DNA from 4 places in the Providencia sp. Me31A genome. Region 1 is predicted to be linked to each of the others. Evidence: predicted binding sites of a transcription regulator. Region 1 holds the regulator's gene; each other region holds the start of a gene.

Region 1 (5,305 bases):
ACAAAAAAATAACAGTATGTTATGTGACTCACAAGAGTTCCCATTAAATAAAAATAAGGCTATGTCAGAAAACTTTCGTCCAATAAGCTGGGCTAAAAATCCACATCTCCAAACGCTCCTACCTCGGATTTTCCGTAGAACACCGAAAATCAAACCCGTATGGCAGCGACTTGAATTGCCTGATGGCGATTTTATCGATCTTGCTTGGAGCGAATCCCCTGAGCTAGCAGCTCACAAACCTCGTTTAGTTATTTTTCATGGATTAGAAGGCAACTTTAAAAGCCCCTATGCACATGGCATGCTTAAAACCGCACAACAACATGGCTGGCTAGGCGTTATTATGCACTTTCGTGGTTGTAGCGGCGAACCTAACCGTCAGCGCCGTATCTACCATTCAGGTGAAACCAGTGATGCACGTTATTTTCTCCGTTGGCTAAAACAAACCTATGGTGATGCGCCAACGGCCGCAGTCGGTTATTCTCTTGGCGGAAATATGTTAGCGTGCTATCTCGCAGAAAGCGGTCAAAATGCAGATTTAGATGCAGGTGTTGTCGTTTCGGCCCCATTAATGCTAGAAGCGTGTTCTTTGCGCATGGAAAAAGGGATTTCCCAATTTTATCAACGCTATTTATTAAATGGCTTGAAACGTAATGCAATGCGTAAATTAGTACGTTATCCAGGCTCACTGCCGCTAAACTTGTTGCAACTTAAACAACTAAAACGCATTCGTGAATTTGACGATGTGATCACGGCTCGTATTCACGGCTTTGATGACGCTACCGATTATTATCAAAAATGCAGCGCATTACCTAAGTTGGCATACATAACTAAACCAACTTTAATCATTCACGCCAAAGATGACCCATTTATGGCACCTGAAGTGGTTCCAGATTTATCATTCCTACCTAAAAATGTGGAATATCAAATGACTGAGCATGGTGGACATGTGGGCTTTGTGGGGGGAACATTGAGAAAACCCCAAATGTGGCTAGAAACACGCATACCACAATGGTTAGCCCCTTATTTAAATCAGGAAAAACAATGATTATCCCTTGGCGTGAACTTTCGCCAGAAACATTGGAAAACCTCATTGAAAGCTATGTATTACGTGAAGGCACGGACTATGGGGTTCACGAAAAAAGCTTGCAAGATAAAGTCAACGATGTGAAACGGCAGTTAGTTTCTGGCGAAATTGTGTTAGTCTGGTCAGAACTGCATGAATCCGTTAATTTCATGCCTAAAACCCGCTAATCCGCTTCGCTCGCTGTTTATTGAAATGGTGGCTATGAGCGCAACACAGGGAGTTTGCTATGTCCCAAAAGCATCCAATTATCGCCATCACAGGTTCCAGCGGTGCCGGAACAACCTCAACTAGCCAAGCATTTCGTAAAGTTTTCCATCAATTAAACATTCAACCCGCAACATTAGAAGGTGATAGTTTTCATCGCTATACTCGCCCTGAAATGGATATGGCCATTCGTAAAGCAAGAGAACAAGGCAGGCATATCAGCTATTTTGGCCCCGAAGCGAATGACTTTGCGTTGTTAGAACAAACATTAATCGACTATGCCAAAACAGGTTGTGGGCAATCTCGTAAATATTTACACACCTACGACGAAGCCGTTCCCTACGGGTTACAACCTGGGACTTTTACACCTTGGGAGCCATTGCCTAAAGATACCGATGTCTTATTCTATGAAGGTCTACATGGCGGGATTGTGACACCAGAGCATAATGTTGCACAACATGTTGACTTACTTGTCGGGGTTGTTCCTATCGTTAACCTTGAATGGATTCAGAAAATGATCCGTGATACGACAGAACGCGGGCATTCCCGAGAAGCGGTAATGGACTCTGTTGTGCGCTCCATGGGGGATTATATTAATTACATTACCCCGCAGTTCTCTCGTACGCATATTAATTTCCAGCGCGTTCCAACCGTAGACACGTCCAACCCATTTTCTGCTAAAGCGATCCCGTCACAAGATGAAAGTTTTATTGTGATCCGGTTTCGCGGCCTTGAGCAAATCGATTTTCCCTATTTACTTTCAATGATTTCCGACTCGTTTATTTCGGCAATGAATACAATTGTCATACCCGGTGGCAAATTAGGCTTGGCAATGGAGCTTATCATGACGCCATTGGTTGAAAAACTGATTAAGCAAAAAAATAATTAAGTTGTTTTTTCACTAATTAATAAGATGCTTATCATTAATTAAGGTAAGCATCTTATTATTAAAAAAATATTATAATAATTAAATTAATTTTTTATTTCGAAGCTATGCGTTACTTCGACTGTTTTTTCTAACATCAATGCTACTGAACAATATTTTTCAGCAGATAGCTGAACTGCACGTTCCACTGCTTTTTCCGTCAGCTCATTTCCTGTTACAATGAAATGTAGATGAATTTTGACAAAGTAACGTGGGGCTTCTTCACGACGCTGCGATGTTAATTTCACTTCACAATCCGAAATATCATTACGGCCTTTTTGCAAAATAGAGACCACATCTATCGCACTACAACCACCTGCTGCCATTAATACCATTTCCATTGGGCTTGGCGCTTTATCTCCTGCATTACCATCCATCATCACCTGATGCCCTGATGCAGACTCACCTAAAAAAGAAAGTCCTTCGACCCATTTAACTCTCGCTTCCATTTTTATTCCCCTTGAAATGAAATCAGTTTAAAGGCTACATTGTTCCATAGATATAATGAATGTTATATCAGCTTTATTCTGCTGAAGCGATACAGGGGAGACTTTCTGTATCGGATATGCTACAAACAATACTTAGTTGATAGGATTAAGATCAAAACTCAACCGTTTTATTGATTATATTATAGTGTTGATATCAATTTGCTTTCCCCTAACCAACCAGAGTGCTGACGTTATTTAGCTCTCCATATTATTTAGGGTATATAAGGCAAATTAATATGCTAAGCTAGTGACTTTAAAGCCAGCCTTTCTGGTACGCTTTTCCGAATGGCTGCAATAACATACAGAGGATAACGCTAATGGTTCTCGGCAAGCCACAAACAGACCCTACTCTTGAATGGTTTTTGTCACACTGCCATATTCATAAGTATCCATCCAAGAGCACTCTGATCCATCAGGGTGAGAAAGCAGAAACCCTTTACTATATTGTTAAAGGATCAGTGGCTGTTTTAATTAAAGATGAAGAAGGCAAAGAAATGATCCTCTCCTACCTAAATCAGGGGGATTTCATTGGTGAACTGGGTTTATTTGAAGAAGGGCAAGAACGTACTGCGTGGGTTAGAGCGAAAATCGCCTGCGAAGTTGCAGAAATTTCTTACAAAAAATTCCGTCAATTGATTCAGGTAAACCCTGACATTTTAATGCGTCTTTCTGCGCAAATGGCCAGCCGCCTACAGACAACATCAGAAAAAGTGGGTAACCTCGCTTTCTTAGATGTGACTGGTCGTATTGCTCAAACTCTATTGAATCTAGCGAAACAACCTGATGCTATGACGCATCCAGACGGGATGCAAATCAAGATCACCCGTCAGGAAATTGGCCAAATTGTTGGTTGTTCTCGTGAAACTGTCGGCCGTATTTTGAAAATGCTTGAAGATCAAAATTTGATCTCTGCGCATGGTAAAACCATTGTTGTCTACGGTACTCGCTAACTCTTAAGATAACCCTGTATCATTTACCACTGATGCAGGGTTATCTTTTGCCTCTAACAGCCATACCTATTTTTAAAATTACGATCAATTCTTTTATACTTGTCATACTCAAGTTGCAGGGTGTTAACTGCACTCAACTAGCCGAATCACATACTTGTGTCTGTTCACAAGAGTATCTTTATCGTTCGTATGCATACAACTCGAATTATTAGGTAAATACATACTAACCTCGTTTCTTTATATTTAAGTAATTTTTCCTCATATAAGATTAAAAATATCCCACTCATTAATGATTAAGGAATTTTTAATTTATGAATAGTATTCAAAAATCAAATATTAACCCAACATGTTCTATTGAGACTTGCGATAAAACCAACTCGATAGAAATAAGAATAAAGGCAAATGGCATTGTGCAAAACTTAATAAATATTAAAAATACGAATTCAATGGAAAATACGATGCCAAATATAAAGATAATTATTAATTATGATAAAAATAGCGCTGACACTGAAAAACCTATTATAAATTTATCGCCGAAAAATTCGTTGATTAACAACTCAAATTGCTGTTTGGGGAGAACAAATAAAGCATGCCAAACAACACTTCGTTTTCCAATGACAAAAAATATCGCCTCCAAATCAGAACAGCCTATCGCGGTAAAACAAGACTTAGATAACGTTGATGTAAGCCCTTCATCACCAATGCAAACCCGACAAGGTGCAAATCAGGTTAATAAGAGCATGCTAACCGAAGGTCGCTCTCCGACTAAAAATACACTCTCCCCGCTTTGGGATACCATCGTTGAAAAAAACCTACAGGAACTGGCAAAAAGTCCAGCCCCTCACTCTAATGAGCGAGCGCATTTTACTCCATTGATGAAAAACAATACCTCAAGTAATGTGAAAGAAAAAGTTATACGTTTTGAAAAACTTATATCTCTTCAGACTAATAAGGATACGCTAACCGAAAAACCCTTACAGACTAAAAATACACTCTCCTCGCTTTGGAATACCATCGTTGAAAAAAACCTACAGGAGCTGGCACAAAGTCCAATCCTCCACACTAAAAAGCCAGCTCATTTTGCCTCGTCGATGGGGAACCAAACCTCTAGCAATGTGAAAGAAAAAATTCAACAGTTTGAAAAACTAATATCACTACCAATCAAAACTCAAGATAGATTTCCATCTAAAATAGCTACTCATATAAAACAACGAACGACAACGCATGTACCAGCAACCACAATGAAAAGAATACAGGAACATTCAGCAAATGTTCAAACTGCTTCTGTATTGCCTTCATATGTCTTAAGTAAAACAGCAAGCAACAATAGAAATCTATTAGTAGAAGAAAAAAAGCAAAATAATTCACTCGCACTTGTTCAAAAAAATGCCAAAACAAGAAGCTCTAACAATTTCAATGCATTAAATAAAAGTTCATCCCCTTCTCTGGCATTCAGTAATGAACTTTTAGAGCTATTACAGGAGAATAATTTCAAAAGGCAGATGAAAAATTCGACTTTAAATAATAACAACAACAATCAATTAATAGAGAAAACACAAAGAGATAATAAAACTGCATTACTCTCTTCGGTATTTAATAATATTAATAATTATCTAACAGATAACCATGATAAAAATCAATTACATCGCTATAT
Region 2 (5,305 bases), on a different contig from region 1:
GGGAACGAGGGGTTATAAAAAGAATCACTTTTAGGGTGATATTCCCCACCACATAATAGCGCCGTAGCATTTTTCTTTTGGCTAAGGGCGAGAAAAACGTTATGTGAATAGCAAATACCGGTGAAATTGATCTCATCAGGAATGAGGGATATCAACGTCGCCATTTCAATACCATTATCAAAAAAGATCACGTCATCCTCAGTGACCATACTTGCTGCAAGGTTAGGAATATATAATTCTTCGGTTTGATCGGGGGTGAAAATGTCGGCTTGAGGCTCTTGGGGAATGAAATTAGCAGGTTGAGTAACAGAAACAATATAACCACCAAGGAGTGACATGGGGATCGGCCCTTCAGTGTCTGCACTAAGGTCTCGACGAATGGTCATCTCTGAAACTTCGAGTATTCTGGCGGCTTCTTTAAGATGAATGCGTCCCGAACGTTTTAAACATTCACTTAAGCGGCGAAGGCGTTCTTTTTGCTTAGTTTCTATCACCCTACAATCCTTTTTTAATACACAAAATTGGCGCGGTTGACCCGCGCCCCATCACTTAATAGTCACTTGGTTTGGTATGATTGCCTGTGACAATGGCAACGCTAGCACTTGCACCAACACGATTTGCGCCAGCTTCAATCATCTTAATCGCTGTTTCGCGGTCACGTACACCACCGGATGCTTTCACGCCGACTTCACTGCCAACCACTTTACGCATCAGTGCTACATGGTGCTCGGTTGCGCCCATTGTACTGAAACCTGTTGAAGTTTTCACAAAACCGACTTTAATTGTGCGGCAAATTTCACAAACCTGAGTAATTTCTTCGTCAGTTAACAGGCAATTTTCTAAAATAACCTTTAGTGTTGCTTTACCGCAAGCGGTGAAAACGGCTTCAATATCTTTTCGTACAAACTCAAGGTCGCCACTTTTTAGCATCCCGATGTTGATAACCATATCCACTTCATCGGCTCCACGGCGAACAGCTTCAGCGGCTTCAAATGCTTTCGCTTCTGTTAAGCAAGCCCCTAATGGAAAGCCTACCACACAGCAAACCTTAACGTCGCTGTTTTTTAAAAGCTCACTGGCTAAAGGGACGTAACCCGTGTTCACGCACACGGATGCAAAATGGTGCTCTGCCGCTTCGGCACACAATGTTTTAATATCGCTAACAGTGGCATTAGCTGCGAGTAAAGTGTGATCAATATATTTTGCTAAGTCTTGCATTTTCAACTTTCCTATATAAATGTGGAATAGACAACAAAGAATGAGGAAATGTGGTAGATATAACACTTGAACATTCGTTATTCGAGATCCTAATCACAAATGATATTTTTGCAACATGATAATGTTATTATCATATCATTATGTGATTTATTTAACACGAGGGACATTATGGATATAGCAGTTATTGGTTCAAACATGGTTGATTTGATCACTTACATCGATCAAATGCCAAAAGAAGGCGAGACGTTAGAAGCGCCAGCTTTCAAAATTGGTTGCGGCGGTAAAGGAGCAAACCAAGCAGTTGCTGCTGCTAAGTTGAACTCAAAAGTGATCATGTTAACGAAAGTCGGTGATGATATTTTCGCAGATAATACTATTCGTAACCTTGAGTCTTATGGCATTAACACCCGTTATGTTGAAAAAGTGCCTTGTACTTCAAGCGGTGTAGCCCCTATTTTTGTTAATCAAAACTCATCAAACAGTATTTTGATTGTCAAAGGTGCGAATAAGTTTTTATCCCCAGAAGATATCGATCGCGCGGCAGAAGATCTGAAAAAATGTAAATTGATCGTCCTGCAATTAGAAGTACAGCTTGAGACGGTTTATCACGCGATTTCATTCGGTAATAAAAATGGGATACCAGTGTTGCTTAATCCTGCACCCGCGCAGCGTACGCTTGATCTGGATTTTGCTTGCCGTTGTGACTTCTTTGTTCCTAATGAAACGGAATTAGAGATTTTAACTAATATGCCAGTAGATACGATGGACAATATTCGCTGTGCTGCACAGTCGTTGCTGGATAAAGGATTAAAAAATGTCATCGTAACATTAGGAGATAAAGGGGCATTATGGATGACTCGTGATAGCGAGCTATTGATACCTGCAATCAAAGTGAATGCCATTGACACCAGTGGTGCGGGAGATGCCTTTATCGGCTGCTTCTCTCATTACTATGTGCATACAGGGAATATTGAAGAAGCGCTGAAAAAAGCGGTTATGTTTTCGGCTTTCAGTGTGACAGGAAAAGGCACTCAATCTTCTTATCCAAGCGTTGAGCAATTTAACGAATTTGTACAAATCAACACAGCTAATGAGTAGCTAAATAATAATAGTCCAACGTAGCTATATACCCTTTGATGTATAAATCAGCCCTTAGAGCTGAATAAAATCTCACAGGGTATAAATTATAAAAATATAAGGCTTACTATGAACATTAAGAACATCACTCAGTTACCGGATGGCTACCTGAGTAAGACTCCTCTATTCCAATTTATCCTACTATCGTGCCTATTCCCCCTGTGGGGATGTGCCGCAGCATTGAATGATATTTTAATCACACAGTTTAAAAGTGTTTTTGAACTCAGTAACTTCGCCTCTGCTTTAGTACAAAGCGCATTCTATGGTGGGTACTTTTTGATTGCGATCCCAGCCTCTTTGGTTATCAAAAAAACCAGCTATAAATATGCGATCATGGTTGGGTTGATCCTGTATATCGCCGGTTGCAGTATGTTCTTCCCTGCTTCTCATATGGCGACTTACACCATGTTTTTAGCCGCTATTTTTGCGATTGCAATTGGTTTAAGTTTCCTTGAAACTGCGGCGAATACTTATAGTTCAATGATTGGCCCTAAACAATACGCCACACTGCGCTTAAATATTAGCCAAACTTTCTACCCAATTGGTGCCGCGGGTGGGATTCTGCTGGGCAAATACCTCGTCTTTTCTGAAGGGGATAGCTTACAAAATCAAATGGCAGGAATGAACGCTGATCAAATCCATGAATTCCGTTTAGCCATGTTAGAAAACACGCTGGAACCGTACCGCTATATGATTATGGTATTGGTGGTTGTGATGATCCTATTCCTGATTACTAAGTTTCCTAAATGTAAGGTCGCGGAAACGCAAGATCATAAACGTCCATCAGCATTGGATACACTCAAATATTTAGCGAAAAATAGCCGCTTTAGAAAAGGGATCATTGCCCAATTCTTATATGTTGGAATGCAAGTCGCAGTATGGTCATTTACTATCCGTTTAGCACTAGAGATGGGGGATATTAACGAACGCGATGCATCGAATTTTATGGTGTATAGCTTTGCCTGCTTCTTTATTGGAAAGTTTATCGCCAATATTTTAATGACTCGTTTTAACGCAGAAAAAGTATTGATTATTTACTCGATTATTGGTGCATTATTTTTGATTTATGTTGCATTTATTCCGAGTTTTACGGCTGTCTATGCAGCGGTGATGGTCAGTATTCTGTTTGGGCCTTGCTGGGCAACCATTTATGCAGGCACTTTGGACACGGTTGATAATGAACACACTGAAATGGCGGGAGCCGTCATCGTGATGGCGATTGTCGGTGCGGCTGTTGTCCCTGCTGTCCAAGGTTACGTTGCAGATATGCTGCATTCATTACAGCTTTCATTCCTCGTTTCCATGCTGTGCTTTGTGTATGTCGGTATTTACTTTGTGGGGGAACGCCGCTTTAAAGCGAAACAATCCGCAAAATAGTGCTCAAATTGGGTAGTGTGAACTACCCAATCCCATTTACCTTATTAAACCGTGAGTATGAAAATGAATACATTAATACCTCTTCACAAAAGCTTATTTACGGAAAAGCCAACGCTTATTTTAAAAAATGACCATTTTACCGCCACCACATTTCGTTATCATACTGGGGTGGAAGGGCTCAGAATTGAAAATCAGCAAGGTTACTTAACGATTCTGCCTTTTTTAGGGCAGATGATTTGGGATGCGGAATTTTGTGGCCAAAATCTGAAAATGGAAAATATGTTTTCAGCGCCAAAACTGGTTCCAACTGTCGTTGAAACTTATGGTTGTTTTGCATTCCATTCAGGTTTAATCAGTAACGGTTGCCCATCGCCAGAAGATTCTCACCCATTACATGGAGAAATGCCTTGCGCATCAATGGATAGTGCATGGCTTGAGTTGGCTGACCAAAGTCTAAAAGTGGTCGGGGAATATGAGTATGTGATGGGTTTTGGTCATCATTACCGAGCAACACCCTCGGTGCAATTAACCTCCGGTAGCGCATTATTTGATATTCATATGTCTGTCAAGAACTTAGCCTCTGTCCCCATGCCTCTGCAATATATGTGTCATATGAATTATGCCTATGTGGATAATGCAACACTGACTCAAAATATCCCAGAACAGGCAATTAAGTTGCGTGAGTCGATACCGAGGCATGTACAGCCAACGGAGAAATGGCTTGAGTTTAATGAGGCTTTAAAATCAGGAAAAGTCACGCTAAGTCAGCTTAATCAGCCAAATATGTGCGATCCTGAAATTGTGTTTTTTATGGATAATCTTAGTCAATATACGGCCGAGCCTGAATTTAGAATGACTTCACCAACAGGAAACGTGTTTGTCACGCGTTTTAAATCGAGTGAGCTAAATTACGCGACTCGTTGGATTTTATACAATGGTGACCAAAAGGTTGGTGCATTTGTTTTACCCGCCACTTGTCGGCCAGAAGGTTTTTTAGCGGCGAAGAAGAGTCAAACCCTGATTTGGTTAGAGGCAGGGCAGACACGAGAGTTTGCTGTCACAACGGGTATTGAACGGTAGTTTTTCGTGACAAAAGGCAGCAAGTTGCTGCCTGAGGTTGTTGACAAAGCGGGATAAAAGCGTAGTTTTTCCCGCTTTGTGTTATCAGCCGAAAATCAATGAATTGATTTTCCTAGTTGATTTTCAAAACCTATATGACTTGCTGCCAAACATAATAGGTTTGTCAGCAGTCTGAGGCAGCAAGTTGCTGCTTTTTATTCATATTGTTGGCACTCTGCTTTTAAATCCGCAAGCAATGCCGCCGCATTATAAACAGGTGTTTTTCTTCCATCTGGCTGCATCATCAACGCAACGCTAATATTCGCTTCATGCATATCAGGTAAAATTTCTGTCATTAAGTGTTCAAGACTAAACTGCATTGGTGTAAAGTTCGCCCATTCATCGGTTAAACATAGCTCAACATAGGCTTTGGCAGCCCATAGAGGTAGGGAGAGGTGCTTTTCATCATCCCATGAGGTGGCTAAATTTTGCCCATCACCGACACTCCAAACTT
Region 3 (5,305 bases), on a different contig from region 1:
ATCCAAAATTTATCGACACTCACTGTCATTTTGATTTTCCTCCTTTTAGTGATTCTTTCACTGAAAGCCTGTCGCTTGCACAGCAAAGCGGGGTGAGTGAGATTATTATTCCGACGGTTAGTGTCGATAATTTTCAGCGAGTTTGGCAATTGGCACAGCAGTATCCACAGTTATATGCCGCAATGGGGCTCCATCCGCTATATTTGAGCCAATGCCATGATCAACATATTGATATTTTGGTCGATTATCTTAATCGGAAAGACAAAAAGTGCGTAGCTGTAGGGGAAATAGGCCTCGACCTATATATGCAAGACCCTCAATTTGAGCGCCAACAATCAGTATTATCCACTCAGTTAAAATTAGCAAAACAGTTTGATTTGCCTGTTATTTTGCACTCACGTAAAAGCCATGACCCCTTAGCGGCCATGTTACGTCGCATTGATGTCCCTGCTCGCGGTGTGATACACGGTTTTGCTGGGAGTTTATCTCAAGCTCAAGCCTTTGTTAAACTAGGTTATTATATTGGTGTGGGAGGAACGATTACCTATGAAAGAGCAAATAAAACGCGTTATGTGATGTCCCAATTGCCCCTTTCCTCGTTGCTCTTTGAAACGGATGCGCCTGATATGCCTGTTTCTGGCTTCCAAGGTGAGCCTAATCGGCCTGAACGTATTCAATGGGTTTTTCGCTCATTATGTGAACTTCGCCACGAATCCCCTTCTGAAATAGCGCAACAACTTTACAACAATAGTTTGTCGTTATTTAATCTAGCAAAGTAAAATTGCCTCTATAAATATAAATAATATTTATGTAATGCAGTTATATATCAAGTTTAATCCATTCAGCTTTTACTGTCATAAATTATGTTTTTAGTGCCTTTTTAGACTACATTAAGATGTTTTTGTGATTTTAGTCACATCGTTTGAATTTTTACTGCTTATTGCAGTACGTATTTGTGATGAAAGCTGCGGGTTATTCATGATGACTAGGTATAATCATCAGACTAAAAATCAAGGAGACTCACACGTTTCCTTATATATCAACCTAAAATAAAGTGAACAGGGATTCTTCCATGCAGCTCATTATGAGTATTATAGGAATGGCGGTACTTATCGCGATAGCTGTCCTATTTTCTAGCAATCGCCGAGCGATCCGGCTACGTACAGTCGGCGGCGCATTTTTAATCCAACTTGCCATTGGCGCATTAATTCTTTACGTACCCGCAGGGCGTAACGTGCTTCAAAACGTGTCTGATGCTGTTTCTAAAGTGATCGGTTATGGTCAAGATGGCATGAGTTTTATCTTTGGTGGTCTTGTTTCCGATAAAATGTTTGAATTATTTGGGGGCGGCGGTTTTATTTTTGCGTTCCGCGTATTACCAATAATCGTCTTTTTCTCTTCACTGATAGCGGTACTTTACTATTTAGGTATCATGCAGTTAGTCATTAAAATATTAGGTGGTGCCCTGCAAAAAGTACTCGGAACATCAAGAACAGAATCTTTATCAGCTACGGCAAATATCTTTGTTGGGCAAACAGAGGCACCACTGGTGGTTCGCCCATACATTGCAACTATGACAACGTCTGAGCTATTCGCCATTATGTGTGGTGGTTTGGCGTCTGTAGCAGGCTCTGTATTGGCAGGTTATGCGCAAATGGGTGTTCCGATGGAATATTTGATTGCCGCATCATTTATGGCTGCACCGGGCGGTTTGTTATTCGCTAAATTAATGGTTCCTGAAACTGAAGATATTAAAGATAGAGTTAATGCGACAGATTTAGTGGCTGAAGACGAACGTCCTGCTAATATCATTGATGCGGCGGCGTCGGGAGCTTCATCAGGGATGCAGTTAGCATTGAACGTTGGTGCGATGTTATTAGCGTTCATTGCCTTAATCGCTTTAATTAACGGGATATTAGGTGGCATTGGCGGTTGGTTTGACTACCCTCAATTGTCCCTTGAGTTATTATTAGGCTGGCTATTCGCCCCTATTGCATATCTGATTGGTGTACCTTGGAATGAAGCGACAATAGCAGGTTCTTTCATCGGGCAGAAAATTGTAGTGAATGAGTTTGTTGCCTTTATGAACTTTGGTGAATACATGAAGGCGGATGCAGATGTCATTGCGGCAGGTAAACAAGTGTTATCTGACCATACCAAAGCGATTATTTCTTTTGCATTGTGTGGGTTTGCTAACTTATCATCAGTGGCTATCTTACTGGGTGGTTTAGGTGGAATGGCGCCAAATCGCCGAGGCGATGTTGCTCGTTTAGGTATGAAAGCGGTCATGGCCGGAACTCTGTCTAACTTGATGAGTGCGACAATTGCTGGTTTCTTCTTAACATTGGGTGCAGTCGCAATTATCTAATTGATTTCTGATAGCGATGAGCTCGTTATTTGAAGCTAATATAACGGAAGGGTGATTGTCCTTCCGTTTTCATTTTGATGGTTTATATTCTTTTAATAGCTGCTTATCTCAAGTCCAAATTTTCAGCTATTCTTAACTTAGCCAATTATTGCTTAGAGCAGTAAATAAAAGCCATTTGAGTGAATAAATTGATAGCCTGATCGGCTAAAATGAGATTTAGTTAACATTTTTAATTTTGATAATGTAACATTCAGTCGATTAATGTGATTTGTAGCACATAAAATAGCAGGGTTTCATGGTCAAATAGCCATTAGTAAGCTGCTATGGAACTGCTAGTTCTAAGAGTGAAATTACTCTAGGGCATGATGCGGTGAGAAGGATCTCAGCTGCTCAGTTCGGAAAAACCGACTAGCATCTTTAAGGAACCAAGCCCGCTCGCCAACAAAGAACGTGTCGTTCTGAAGAATTAACAACGTTGGAGAGTTATATGACTGATTTAAAAGCAGCCGCACAACGCGCGCTGACCCTGATGGATTTAACAACATTAAATGATGACGATACAGATGCAAAAGTTATCACATTATGTCATCAGGCGAAAAGCCCAGCTGGCAATACAGCTGCAATCTGTATTTACCCTCGTTTCATTCCAATCGCACGTAAAACATTACGTGAACAAGGTACCCCTGATGTTCGTATTGCGACAGTAACTAACTTCCCACATGGTAATGATGATATTGAAATCGCATTAGCGGAAACGAAAGCGGCGATTGCTTATGGTGCAGACGAAGTTGACGTGGTTTTCCCATACCGTGCACTGATTGCAGGTAATGAACAAGTCGGTTTTGACTTAGTGAAAGCCTGTAAAGAGGCTTGTGCAGCAGCGAATGTATTACTGAAAGTCATTATTGAAACAGGCGAATTAAAAGATAAGGCGCTGATTCGTAAAGCTTCTGAAATTTCAATTAAAGCAGGTGCTGATTTTATTAAAACTTCAACGGGTAAAGTGCCTGTTAACGCGACACTAGAAAGTGCTGAAATCATGATGCAGGTCATCAGTGATATGGGTGTGGCGAAAACCGTTGGCTTTAAACCTGCTGGTGGTGTTCGTACCGCAGAAGAAGCGGCTGAATATTTAGCATTAGCTGGTCGAATTTTAGGTGATGATTGGGCAGATAGCCGTCATTTCCGCTTTGGCGCATCAAGTTTATTAGCTAATTTATTAAATACACTGGGTTTTGACGTTAAAAAATCGAGTAGCAGTTATTAATCTATTTAGTTAGCCGATAAATTCGACTTTAAAGGAGTATATCGTGTTTCTGGCACAAGAAATTATTCGTAAAAAACGCGATGGTAAGCCGTTAAGTGAAGAAGAAATTCGTTTCTTTATCAATGGAGTTCGTGACAATTCTGTTTCAGAAGGTCAAATTGCTGCATTAGCGATGACTATCTATTTTAACGATATGACGATGCCTGAGCGTGTCGCGTTGACTTTAGCCATGCGTGATTCAGGAACGGTTCTGAACTGGAAATCGTTAAACCTCAATGGCCCGTTAGTGGATAAACACTCAACAGGTGGCGTGGGAGATGTGACATCACTGATGCTTGGCCCTATGGTGGCAGCATGTGGTGGTTATGTACCGATGATTTCAGGCCGTGGGTTAGGGCACACTGGCGGTACATTGGATAAACTTGAAGCGATTCCAAATTTCGATATTTTCCCAGATGATGTCCGTTTTCGTGACATTATCAAAGACGTTGGTGTGGCGATTATTGGGCAAACCAATTCATTAGCACCCGCTGACAAACGTTTTTATGCAACCCGTGATATCACAGCAACGGTTGATTCCATACCATTAATTACGGCATCCATTCTGGGTAAAAAATTAGCCGAAGGTCTTGATGCATTAGTGATGGATGTAAAAGTTGGCTCTGGGGCATTTATGCCAACTTATGAGAAATCAGAGGAATTGGCTGAATCCATCGTTAAAGTCGCCAATGGCTCAGGTTGTAAAACGACCGCATTGCTGACCGATATGAATGAAGTACTGGCGTCAAGTGCCGGTAATGCTGTTGAGGTGCGTGAAGCGGTTCAATTTTTGACAGGGGAATACAGAAACCCTCGCCTCTATGAAGTGACCATGGCATTGTGTGTAGAAATGCTAGTGTCAGGCTCATTAGCCGCGACCCGTGAAGAGGCACGTCAGAAATTACAGGCAGTATTAGATAATGGTAAAGCGGCAGAAGTATTTGGCCGTATGGTTGCAGCGCAAAAAGGGCCTGCTGATTTTGTTGAAAATTACAACAAATACCTGCCGACTGCGGTACTAAGCAAAGCGGTTTATGCGCCAAAAGACGGCATCATCACGCAAATGGATACCCGTGCGCTGGGAATGTCTGTCGTGACCTTAGGTGGTGGTCGTCGTAAAGCGACAGACCCAATTGATTATAGTGTTGGTTTGAGTGATATCGCCGCATTAGGTGCCAAAGTGGATACCCAGACACCACTGGCAATTATCCATGCAAACAGTGAAAAAGCGTGGGAAGAAGCGGCGAAAGAAGTGCGTGAAGCGATGGTGATTGGAGATAAAGCGCCTGAAGCAACACCAATGGTTTATCGCCAAATCAGCGAGTAATATAAATAGATTTTAGTGGTATATCGTATTTAAAAATACCGCAGGAGAAAAATATGAAACGCACATTTATTATGGTTTTAGATTCCTTTGGGATCGGTGCTGCACACGATGCACATAAATTTGGTGATGAAGGTTCAAATACGTTAGGTCACATTGCAGATGCTTGCGCACGCGGCGAGGCGGATATTGGTCGTAAAGGGCCTCTGCATTTACCCAATTTAACAAAATTAGGTTTAGGTAAAGCAGGAGAGGAATCAAGCGGTTCATTCCCTGCGGGTCTTGACCCTAATGCGGAAATTATTGG
Region 4 (5,305 bases), on a different contig from region 1:
GGTGGGGACATCATGCTCATTGCTGCATAGCCCAATCGATCTTAATGATGAAACGCGTTTAGATGCAGAAGTGAAAAGTTGGTTTGCTTTTGCCCTACAAAAATGTGAAGAACTAGCGTTACTCACAAAAGCCTTGAATCAACCGATAGAAAATAACATTGCGGCCTTAGAAACATACAGCAAGCCAATTCGTGCACGTAAAACATCAGCTCGTGTGAATAATGCAGCCGTTGCAAAACGCTTAGCTGCTATTCGTGAAGGGGATGCTGAACGTAACAGCCCATATACCCAGCGTGCGCTGCGCCAACGTCAGCGTTTTAATCTACCTCTGTGGCCAACCACTACCATTGGTTCATTTCCACAAACTAGCGAAATTAGAACTCTACGTTTAGATTTCAAAAAAGGTAACGTGGATAAAGCCTATTATCGAACCAATATCAGCGAGCACATCAAACAAGCGATTAAAGAACAAGAGATTTTAGATATTGATGTTCTGGTACATGGCGAAGCGGAACGTAATGACATGGTGGAGTACTTTGGTGAGCATTTTGATGGATATGTTTTCACGCAAAATGGTTGGGTGCAAAGCTATGGCTCGCGTTGTGTAAAACCGCCTGTGATTATTGGTGATATTAGTCGCCCAGAGGCGATAACAGTAGAATGGGCCAAATATGCTCAGTCACTAACAGAAAAGCCAGTGAAGGGTATGTTAACGGGCCCTGTGACTATTTTGTGCTGGTCATTCCCACGTGAAGATGTTAGTCGTGAAACTATTGCAAAACAAATCGCTTTAGCATTGCGCGATGAAGTGGATGACTTACAAAAAGCAGGGATTGGGATCATCCAAATCGATGAACCTGCATTACGCGAGGGCTTACCTTTGCGCAAAGATGAGTGGGCGGAATACTTAAAATGGGCAGTTGATGCCTTTAAACTCAGCGCGGCAATTGCAGAGGATGACACACAAATTCACACTCATATGTGTTATTGCGAATTCAATGACATCATGGACTCCATTGCAGCATTGGATGCAGACGTTATCACCATTGAAACATCACGTTCAGATATGGATTTGCTGGATGCATTTGAACATTTTGATTATCCAAATGAAATTGGTCCAGGGGTGTACGATATTCACTCACCTAACGTACCAAATGTCGAGTGGATAGTGGCTTTATTGCGAAAAGCAGCAAAAAGAATTCCAGTTGAACGTTTATGGGTAAATCCAGATTGCGGATTAAAAACACGAGGTTGGACAGAGGCGCGCCAAGCATTGGCCAACATGGTTGAGGCTGCGAAACAACTTAGAAGCGAACACTAGAATTTAATTCAATGAGTTACAGAGGGCGGGAAAACCTGCCCTTTTGTAGTTTTGTTATAAACTAAAATTTAGCTTAATAACTAAACAATGACGGTTATTCACTTTTAGTGAGTTGATTCTTAGCCAGCAATAACACTAAATATTAGTGGCACTGTATTGAATGGTAAGGGAAATAATATGTTAAGGGTACACAATAAGAAATTATTAATACTAACGAGTATTGTGGTATTTGGTGGTAACCCAAATAACATCACAATTTCTGGCTTTTCTGCTGGTGACCGCACAATAAAATAAGTATCGGTAACTGATATAATCAGTAAGCCCAAGTTTGGGCTTACTGATAGAGATATTAACCAAATAGTTTAGCTTTCAGTAGGTTCATACCAATAGAAGCAAGATCGATATTCTCTGGTACTTCGCCATTTGGTGTTGCACTATCCACTAATTGTGGAAGGTATTTTGCAATCATTTCAGACGTTGCTTGTGGCTCAAGACCTACTTTTTGTGCTAAATCTTGAATATTGGTATTGCCAAATACTTGCATCAGCTGGCTGATATTGATAGGTAAGTTTTCACCCTCACTAATCCATGATGCAATGATGCCACCTAAGCCTTGTTCATTAAATTTATTAACCACGCCAGTAAGGCCACCTTGATTTTCAACCCAATCAATAACAGATTGAAACTGTTGCATTTTGTCGCCAGCAACCATTCCCATCATTTGCTCGAATAGCCCCATTATAACTCCTAGATAATATGCCAGTTGATGCTCTTACTCACTGTATGGAGCATTATTCAAAAATTTGTAGTTGGCTATTTTGAGTCATTTGAGTCATAGGTCAATGAAAATAGGCGGTGTTCTGCAACTTATTATAAAAAATATAATGTTATCGATTATTATTTGTACTTATAAAGATAAGAATGTCACAATATTCTGCTGATAATATGACAAGTTGGATTCATCAAGATACATTTTCGATAATCGCATACATTCATCTATACTGATTTAATCTCGGCAAGAAACAGCCATGAATGTAATTTTTGTGATTAAAATCACGTTTTGTTGAAATTAAATCAATCAAGTTTTCATTAAAAGAGATATTGGTCACTAAATTGACTTATGCTTAGCGCTATATTAACGAAAGCTAATTAATTCAATGATGCCATTGTGTAAAGGAGTTTGATATGTCCGATGTTTTCCACTTAGGTTTAAAGAAAAGTGACTTACAGGGTGCAACCGTAGCGATTGTTCCTGGTGATCCTAACCGTGTTGAAAAAATTGCACGCCTGATGGATAACCCTGTACACCTAGCGTCATTGCGTGAATACACTTCTTGGCGTGGTGAGCTCGATGGTAAAGCCGTAATTATCTGTTCAACAGGTATCGGTGGTCCATCAACGTCTATCGCTGTCGAAGAACTTGCTCAGTTAGGTATTCGTACCTTCTTACGTATCGGTACAACAGGCGCCATTCAGGAAGATATTAATGTTGGTGATGTTTTAGTCACAACAGGTGCGGTACGCCTAGACGGTGCTAGTCAGCACTTCGCACCATTAGAATATCCAGCAGTCGCCGATTTTGATTGTACAAATGCGCTATATGCGGCAGCTAAAGATGCAGGGGCAACGGTTCATGTGGGCGTGACTGCATCTTCAGATACTTTCTACCCAGGTCAAGAGCGTTATGATACCTATACCGGCCGTGTCATGCGCCATTTCAGAGGCTCTATGAAAGAATGGCAAGACATGGGGGTCATGAATTATGAAATGGAATCAGCAACGTTGTTAACTATGTGCTCAAGTAGCAAAGGCTTGCGTGCAGGTATGGTTGCTGGCGTTATTGTAAACCGTACACAACAAGAAATTCCAAATGAAGCGTTACTGAAGAAAACTGAAGGTAACGTGTTAGGCATTGTTGTTGAAGCTGCGCGTCGCTTACTGTAATTAAGAATTTACTGGCTCGCTTACTTAAATTTCACTCGGTTGTGGACATAAAGTAAGCGAGCTTAGTCCTCGCTATTTTCTTTTTATTCATTTTCTTACGTCTATCCGCCTTGTAATTTAGCAATTTTTGTTCAATTTACAGGGAAGATTCTGATCCTCTTATTTTCTAGATCTGTTATGTTATTGTCATAAAAGCAATTATCAATATTATGTGCCCTTAAATGATACAGACTACATTTATTCTATTATGACCTGAATAGAAAGATATGGAGCGAAAAGTAATTATTATGTCAACCACACCTTCCCTTCACCCTTCAGTCCTTCCCTTAAAGGGGGGAATTAACTTCCGAGACTTAGGTGGTAAAAAACTGTCTAATGGCAGTAAAATCAAGCCCGGCGTGCTATTTCGTTCAGGAGCTCTAGATCGCCTAACACAGGACGATGAATTAGTATTGCGTTCACAAAATCTTTTCCAAATCATCGATTACCGTGATGAAGCTGAGATTATAGATAAACCTGATGTGATTTGGCAGGGGGCGAATTACCTCCATGCACCTGCAAACCCACTAGCGAAAGAAGTTACTGCAAACTTGGACAAATTAACCCCAGAAATATTAGAAAAATTTGACCCGCAGGCTTTCATGTTCCGTTTGTACGAACTGCTGCCTTTGAATAACCCTGCTTACAACCAACTAGTTAATTTACTGAAACAACCTGAAAAAGGTGGGATCGTTCAGCACTGTGCGGTTGGAAAGGATCGTACAGGTGTAGGTTCTGCACTGGTGCTTTTTGCTTTAGGTGCTGATTTAGATACCGTGATGGAAGACTATTTACTAACCAATGAAACATTAGCGCCATACCGTAAGCATCTGCTTGAAGAGCATGCAAAAACCATGGATGAACACATAGTGAAGAAGTTTGAGTACGTTTACTCGGTGCGAGAAGACTTTTTGATGACCGCATTAAAAAGCATCGAAAGTCACTATGGCAGTGTTGATAAATGGCTAGAAAAGGATTTTGGCTTAGGAATACAGCAAAGAGACATTCTGAAAAGCCACTTCCTTGATTAAATTTTTCTAACCCTATTTCCATCTATGAGGTAATCCACAATACAAGCTATGGGTTACCCATTGATTTATGTGAAAGAACTTGTACTTTGTTTACTTTTGATTTATCACACTTTGGCTATTGTAATACAATGAACCAATGATAATAGGGGCTTACTTTGACGCTTAATGAAATCGTTACCCTAGTGACTGACTTTACTCGTGAAAATGAAATATGGGCTCTCCCTATTATCTTCTTTCTTGCTTTCGGTGAGTCGCTGGCATTTTTATCATTGCTATTACCCGCTACGGTGATCCTATTGGCGCTAGGGGCGCTCATAGGTGAAAGCAATATTACATTTTGGCCTATATGGCTTGCTGCGGCATTAGGGGCATTTTTTGGTGACTGGCTCTCTTATTGGTTCGGTTTTCACTATAAAGAAAATGTACGCAAAATGTGGCCCATTTCCAGAAATCCACAAATGATTGATAAAGGACAGCATTTTTTCGATCGCTGGGGTGTATGGGGAATTTTCTTTGGGCGCTTTTTTGGGCCTTTGCGAGCTGTTGTTCCTCTGGTTGCAGGGATCTGCGCAATGCCTCAACGCTATTTTCAACTTGCGAACTTTGCCTCCGCTATGATTTGGGCTTTCGGTATATTAGCTCCCGGGGCACTCGGTTTGAAGTGGTTTGCGAGCTGGATAGGGTAGCCAAGCTTGCGTAGCGTTTCACAAAATTCACTTGATAGCTAAAATTACCTCTGGACACTTATACAGTATCCAATTACCTTACTCTATGTTTTGTAAAGTAAGGATTTAATCGTGGATACTTCTCTTTTATATGCGGTTATTGGTGTATTAAGTGGCATTTTAGTCGGTGGGCTAGTGACTTGGTTTTCTATCGCACAAAAAATAGGTCAAAAAGATCAGGAACTACAGCAAGTGAATCGTCAACTCGCTGCTAGTGATGAAAAAAGTATCCATCTTGCTCAATG

The links. The regulator CRP, encoded in region 1, controls carbon source genes, mostly activating them, when cyclic AMP is high. The targets are predictions, from matches to a motif close to ATGTGANNNNNNTCACAT.
Region 2: a site for CRP is predicted at 1,359-1,376, ahead of deoC (deoxyribose-phosphate aldolase). Genes of this name have one in related genera too.
Region 3: a site for CRP is predicted at 902-919, ahead of ACLPIE_RS19360 (NupC/NupG family nucleoside CNT transporter). Genes of this name have one in related genera too.
Region 4: a site for CRP is predicted at 2,415-2,432, ahead of udp (uridine phosphorylase). Genes of this name have one in related genera too.

The regions. Positions count from the first base shown of each region.
Region 1 is NZ_JBKQGZ010000016.1:59,614-64,918, forward strand. Features, by position in the region: gene ACLPIE_RS14235 (hydrolase) at 62-1,045, shown strand; gene ACLPIE_RS14240 (YheU family protein) at 1,042-1,251, shown strand; gene ACLPIE_RS14245 (phosphoribulokinase) at 1,311-2,177, shown strand; gene ACLPIE_RS14250 (OsmC family protein) at 2,261-2,662, opposite strand; gene crp (cAMP-activated global transcriptional regulator CRP) at 3,019-3,651, shown strand; gene ACLPIE_RS14260 (hypothetical protein) at 3,963-5,305, shown strand, end outside.
Region 2 is NZ_JBKQGZ010000021.1:33,118-38,422, forward strand. Features, by position in the region: gene deoR (DNA-binding transcriptional repressor DeoR) at 1-494, opposite strand, end outside; gene deoC (deoxyribose-phosphate aldolase) at 550-1,218, opposite strand; gene rbsK (ribokinase) at 1,387-2,316, shown strand; gene fucP (L-fucose:H+ symporter permease) at 2,425-3,732, shown strand; gene ACLPIE_RS16905 (aldose 1-epimerase family protein) at 3,796-4,812, shown strand; gene ACLPIE_RS16910 (DUF2750 domain-containing protein) at 5,007-5,305, opposite strand, start outside.
Region 3 is NZ_JBKQGZ010000028.1:22,297-27,601, reverse strand. Features, by position in the region: gene ACLPIE_RS19365 (TatD family hydrolase) at 1-779, shown strand, start outside; gene ACLPIE_RS19370 (patatin-like phospholipase family protein) at 1-1, shown strand, start outside; gene ACLPIE_RS19360 (NupC/NupG family nucleoside CNT transporter) at 1,085-2,368, shown strand; gene deoC (deoxyribose-phosphate aldolase) at 2,856-3,635, shown strand; gene deoA (thymidine phosphorylase) at 3,679-5,001, shown strand; gene deoB (phosphopentomutase) at 5,055-5,305, shown strand, end outside.
Region 4 is NZ_JBKQGZ010000021.1:69,936-75,240, forward strand. Features, by position in the region: gene metE (5-methyltetrahydropteroyltriglutamate--homocysteine S-methyltransferase) at 1-1,321, shown strand, start outside; gene ACLPIE_RS17040 (YidB family protein) at 1,671-2,060, opposite strand; gene udp (uridine phosphorylase) at 2,507-3,265, shown strand; gene ACLPIE_RS17050 (tyrosine-protein phosphatase) at 3,553-4,335, shown strand; gene ACLPIE_RS17055 (DedA family protein) at 4,491-5,021, shown strand; gene rmuC (DNA recombination protein RmuC) at 5,133-5,305, shown strand, end outside.